2 regions of the Priestia sp. JNUCC 25 genome follow, and region 2 is predicted to be linked to the other one. Evidence: predicted binding sites of a transcription regulator. Region 2 holds the regulator's gene; the other holds the start of a gene.
The links. The regulator LexA, encoded in region 2, represses DNA repair genes until DNA is damaged. The targets are predictions, from matches to a motif close to CGAACATATGTTCG.
Positions count from the first base shown of each region.

Region 1: the regulator LexA is predicted to act here: its motif matches at 1,722-1,735, upstream of JNUCC25_RS10830 (YolD-like family protein).

Region 1 is NZ_CM132211.1:2,134,739-2,137,938, forward strand. It holds gene JNUCC25_RS10820 (ABC transporter permease) at 1-646, shown strand, start outside; gene JNUCC25_RS10825 (YitT family protein) at 678-1,517, opposite strand; gene JNUCC25_RS10830 (YolD-like family protein) at 1,766-2,119, shown strand; gene JNUCC25_RS10835 (hypothetical protein) at 2,242-2,382, shown strand; gene JNUCC25_RS10840 (DeoR/GlpR family DNA-binding transcription regulator) at 2,764-3,200, shown strand, end outside.
Region 2 is NZ_CM132211.1:3,896,298-3,899,497, reverse strand. It holds gene JNUCC25_RS20550 (magnesium transporter CorA family protein) at 1-1,212, opposite strand, end outside; gene lexA (transcriptional repressor LexA) at 1,424-2,041, opposite strand; gene yneA (cell division suppressor protein YneA) at 2,188-2,517, shown strand; gene JNUCC25_RS20535 (YneB family resolvase-like protein) at 2,571-3,200, shown strand, end outside.

The sequences.
Region 1 (3,200 bases), 1.8 Mb from region 2:
TGCTATCCTTTTTGTAGGTGATCAGGCAATGCCAAGCGGGAGGATGAAATGGTTAATGGCAGATGCTTTGATTGCCAATGTTCACGGCTTACTGTTTTATCCGTTAATCGGCGGGTTAGTAACATCGTTCATCTGTCGATATGAACACGAAGCGGGAGGGTGGAAGCAATTATTATCTCTTCCTGTGACAAGGACATCAGTGTACGGAGCAAAATTGATCACAGCAGCAGCTTTCATGGGAATTCTTCAAGTGCTTGTATTTGTTGTTTTATTAGGAGTTGGCATGTTGAAAGACTATCCGAATGCTATTCCACTAAAAATGATAGCTGGAAATATGCTAGGCGGCTGGGTTGCAGTGTTGCCAATTCTAGCGTTTATGCTAGCTGTGTCAATGGCACTTTCTAGCTTTGGAGCATCTTTAACAGTCAACGTCATTTTAACACTACCGAATTTATTCGTTGCTAATTCTGAACGATTTGGCCCCTGGTACCCATGGACTCAGCCAATGTATGGAATGTTAGGTGTAACCGGAAAAGCATCATGGGGGTTGATGCTGACTACACAGAATTTCTTAGTGGTTATTATAAGCAGTTTTCTGCTTTTTGTAGCAGCAGGTTTACTGTATTTTCAGCGCAAACATATATAATAGAAAAAACCCGCTTTTTTATAGCGGGTTTTCAGCTGGCTTTTGGAATGGTAAAACCTACTCCAAAGACGTCGCGCACATCGTGGACGACCACAAAAGCCTGTTCGTCAACTTTATGAATAATGCGCTTCAACTCCAGAAGTTCTTGTTTGTTCACAACGACGTACAATACGTCTTTTGCTTCTTTTGTATAGCTTCCATGAGCAGAAAAGACGGTGACTCCGCGCTCCATCTTTTTATTGACTTGTTCGGCTACTTCAGCTGAACGGTGTGAAATAATGGTGATTGCTTTGCGAGGGTTGAGTCCTTCAATGATATAATCAAGCACCTTTGTTCCGATGTAAAGAGAAATAACCGTATACATCGTCTTTTCTCCACCGATAACAAAATAAGCGCTTGCTACAACTAATAAGTCAATTGCCAGCATCGTTTTGCTAATATTCCAGTCTAGATATTGATTAGCTAAACGGGCAATAACTGCAGAGCCTCCGGAAGTTCCGCCTCCTCTAAACACAAGTCCAAGTCCTACACCAGCTAAAATACCAGCAAAAATAGCCCCCAGTAACGTATCGTCAAGAGGATTTCCCAGTCCTTCAGTTATATGTAGGAATAGAGACGTGAAAATAATACATATAATTGTGTAAGCAATAACACGTTTGTGAAGCAGTTTGTATCCGATCAGTACCAGCAAACCGTTTAATATAAAGTTTGTGATACCGGGAGACCAGCCTAATACATAATAGGTAATCATTGTTACACCGGTTACACCGCCTTCAGCTAATTCATTTGGAATGGCAAAGTAATTAATGGCCAGTGCAAAAATGAGGCTCCCTAGAATAATGAGGATAATTTCTTTTATTTTATTAATCATGAACGTTACCTCCAATCATCAAAAACTCCGAAAACACAGTCATGACAATGTATTATACCAACTCTAGAGAGCGAATTAAAGATGGGATATTATTATTTTTTTAAAAATCAGTTTCTGCTATTAACATAAAATCTTTTGACAGTTTTTATGGAGTATGAAAAAATGAATTGTTTGCTTTTATTTTGATTAAAAAGTTTTGCAATGAGAATGTTCGTTCGGTAAAATAGAAGCAAGAGTCAAGGGGGAGAATGAACGTGTATCAAGATGAACTAAAACAGTATGCAAAGTTAGTAATGCCCGAGCATTTAGAGAAAATGAAGAAAATGTACAGTCCCGAGGCGCATAAGCAGTCTTTAGGGTTGAAAAAAGAAAAGATTGAGCATATTGAAAATGTCATTATGAACAGTTACTCGGAGCATCATCCAGTAACGCTTCACGTCTATGAAGCAGGACATATTCAAAGGTATGAACGAGTGACGATTGATAAAGTCTCACTGCAGTCGAATACGCTGATGGTTACAGGCCCTTATTATACATATTCGATTCGAGCGGATGCAGTAATTGAAGCAGATGTATGGAAAGATGAAAGCTACTCTAGCTAAGAGTAGCTTTTTTGTTCGTTTTGTATCTTTTTTTTAACGCATGCATACAATACATAAAAGCATATTCTGCGAGTAGTAACTTCTAGCTACTAGGAAATTTTAATTAAAGAAGGGATTATTGTATGCAAAATGAAAAAACTCAAGTAAGAGAAATCGAATTAACGCAGTTCATTAAAAAAAGACTCGTTCGTTTTATCTCAAGTTTAGCTATTTCTTCTGCCCTTGCTTCCATATTATATATGCTTCTGTTTTTATTTAAATGATGGGTCACTTTGAGTTGTCCAAAAAGGTGGACAACTTTTTTTGTGTGTAGGCTTTTATGAAATCAGGATAAGCTATACTCGATTCAGTCAGAAAAATTCAATCGGTCAAGAAATAGTCAAAAACAGTCATAGCTAATTGAGTAGAAGAAAACCTTTACATATAATGAGAAAAGTAGACAAATTCTTGAATTACCAGCATATTTCCTTTTGTACGAACTATTATTAAACCAAATACAAATCTAATTGTTCGTTCAAAAAACTTTATTTTGTAATTAAAAAAATGAATGTTTTTGATTTTTTATGATTGATTTTGAATGTAAACCGTGATAAAGTAAGTACATGAAATAAATGAAAACGCTTTTTTGAAAAAGGAGCTAGAACATGTTAACGCCGGAGAGACATCAACTAATCTTAAAACTTTTAAAAGAGAAAGAACTTGTAAAAGTGCAAGAGTTTATCGAAGTTACAGGCGCTTCGGAATCCACCATTAGAAGAGACTTAAGTCAACTAGAAGAAGAGCAAATGCTCAAACGTGTTCACGGTGGCGCTTCGCTTATTCGCAGTAAACGAATCGAACTGAGCGTTATCGAAAAATCTGCTAAAAATGTTCAAGATAAACGAAACATTGCAGAGTATGCGGCTTCCATTATAAATGAAGGTGACTGTATTTTTTTAGATGCAGGAACTACAACGTATGAAATGATTCCTTTTTTAAAGCAAAAAGATGTAGTTGTCGTGACAAATGGTTTAATGCATTTAAACCCGATGCTAGAACAAGGTATCACCCTCTATTTAATTGGGGGATCTGTTAAACATAA
Region 2 (3,200 bases):
GGCTGCGATTTTCTCTTGATTTTGGTACAAAGTACCAAGGGTTTCTTTGACTTCTTGATAAAGAGAATTGATATGAAAGATTTTTTTAAAGAGCTCAGAAAACTCTTGACCTTCTGTGCGAGAGCTAATTTCTAAAAACAAATATTTACCTGAAAACACGGTAATAGAGCGGATTAGTCGTTCAATGCCCTCTGAATTTTTATGAAACGTGAGCTGAGAATATTCATAAGATAGTTTTAGCAACACGATTTTATAGAAAAAATGTAAAAATAAATTATAGTAATGCTGGCCAAATAGATGATTCATCAAAAGCTGATCCGTTTTAGAGTCTGTCGATTTAGAAATACACGAAAACACATGGTCTGTTATGACGTAATAGGTTTCAGGAGCCCATCTGGAATACACGTGTTTAGTATTATACGTTTTAATATACTCATGATTGTGTGCAGAAATAAACGCTTTCCCGCCAGGCGTATAGCTATTTAGCTGTCCAGTACGAAATAAAGTTGTGGAATTAATCTCTTGCTCTTGATTTACCGTTACATAACTTAACACAAACATCCGTTCATCGATAAAATAAGGAAGGCTCCCAACGTGCTGTTCACGTGTGGCTTCTTTCTTGATGTGTTCGTTCAAAAATGGCGCGAGCTGTGAAAAAATATAATCTTGCACTTTGCTATAGCGATGATGTTCATAGGTAATGGTGGATCCATGCTCTTCAGCAAGCTTCGGTTCTAATACACGAAAATGATTCATGAACTCTAAAATATCATCATAGGTGTAATGATTATGGCTCATCTCAGTGCGAATGGTCATGACGCCAATTTCAAAAGGACATAAAAAAACATCCACAGACAGCACGTTGCTAGACACGGTGGTGGAGGAAGTGTGTAACGTAATGGCATGGTCTATTTTTTTTGAAAATCTAAGCAACCCTTCTTTTTCGCACGAGTCAGGGAATAGAATGCATTCAATGTAAGGAAGAAAATATTGATCCAGGCTATCATGAGATACGTAATATTGTTCTCCGTAGTATTCTTTTTCTAAATGTTTGTTTTGAATGGAAAAAAACTCGAACAAATTTGCTTCCAGTGCATGAACAAGCTGCTCTTTATTTTTTCGGTCAAAGGAAAAAGGAAAAAGAAACATGTTCATTGCTTTGGTAGGTACAATGGTTTGAAATGGTTCTGTTTTCCTTAGTGTATTGGTCATAAACTACATCCTTTTTATAGTCGGTTGTATTTCCTTGTAAGAGTCGAGGAAATGCAGATAGAAAGTAAAGGGTAAAACAAGCTTTATAAAAACCGTTCTACCTGCCTGCGATGATTCAACGTATCATTTATAATATGCCAATTTTTTTAGAAAACAAACGTAAAAAAACCAACTAACATCATGATTAGTTGGTTTTACATACAGTGTCTGATTAGTGAATAGTGCGATATACACCAGTTACTTTTCCTAAAATCGTTACGTGGCGAAGAATAATAGGCGCCATCGTTGAATTTTCAGGCTGTAAACGAACGAAATTTTCTTCTTTAAAGAAGCGTTTTACCGTTGCTTCGTTGTCTTCGGTCATAGCGACCACAATATCTCCATTATTAGCTGTTTGCTGCTGACGTACGATTACCATATCGCCATCTAGAATACCTGCTTCAATCATACTTTCTCCCATAATTTCAAGCATAAATACATGATCATCTGGAGAAACGAATTTATCTGGAAGAGGGAAATATTCTTCCACATTTTCAACGGCTGTTATAGGAAGCCCCGCTGTTACTTTACCAATAACAGGAACATTAATGACATTGCTTTTAGGGATGTTTACTTCGTCTAGTTGAAGAACTTCGATTGCTCTCGGTTTTGTTGGATCTCTGCGAATTAACCCTTTGCTTTCTAAACGAGCTAAATGCCCGTGTACAGTGGAGCTAGAGGCTAATCCTACCGCTTCCCCAATCTCGCGAACAGAAGGCGGATAACCTTTTAATTTTACTTCGTGCTTAATAAAATCTAGTATGTCTTGTTGACGTTTTGATAGCTTCATATTTTTCACCTCGATTTTAGCTATTCTTTAGGTGAATTATACCACGTGATGTGTCAATATACAAACATAAGTTCGAAGAATTCCATTGACAGAAACAAATGTTCTCACTAAAATAAGAACATATATTCTGATAGGGGGATCATAATATGCAACAATTCTTACATTCTATGAAACATTACGCTATTTTTTTTGCAGTTATCGCTGCACTTACATATGTATTGACGCTGGTTTTAGGAGCGGATAAAGTAGATTTAGACAAATATTCAACGGTTACTATTACAAAAGGAGATACGCTTTGGGACTTGTCCAACAAGTATCATAATCACCATCATTTGACCACCAATGAATTTGTCAAATGGGTTGAAGACGTCAATGATTTAAACTCAGACACTGCCCAGTCTTTATCTCCTGGAGATAAATTATATATTCCTGTTTTAAAAAAAGAGTTACATAATCAAGTGGCAATTGAACAGTAGTGTGTAACGGCCGTTCCTGAATATTGTTAGAAGCCGAAAAGGTCGTGATAAAAGTGGATGCCATTATTTATTGCCGTGTCAGTACGGATAAAAAAACCCAAGAAACATCTTTACAGCGCCAGCAAGAAGAATTAAAAAAGCTTGCTGATCTTCACCATCTAAAGGTGAAAAAAGTCGTGATGGAAAAAGCAAGCGGATATGATGTAGACAGAGAGGGGATTTTGGATGTTCTTCATACAATGAAAGAAGAGAAAATATCTGTGCTGCTCATTCAAGACGAAACACGATTAGGCAGAGGAAACGCCCGAATTGCGCTGCTTCATGCTTTTCATAAAGAAAATGCTACAATCTATACGATTAGTCATCAAGGCCAGCTTCAGCTTTCAGAATCTGACTCAATGGTGTTAGATATTATTAGCTTAGTGGAAGAGCATCAGCGGAAATTACATAATGCTAAAATTAAAAGAGGAATGAAAAGAGCCGTAGAAAACGGTTATCGTCCGCAGCAAAATTTAAAAAATCAAGGAGTTAACTCGGGAAGAGAAAAAAAAGAAGCGCCGATTGAAGAAATTGTCCGCCTTCGTCATAACGGCTTAACCTTTGCTGAAATTTCAGTTACGCTAAAAGGTTTTGGTTATAATATTTCAAAAGCGACGGTACATCGTCGCTATCAAGAGTACCAA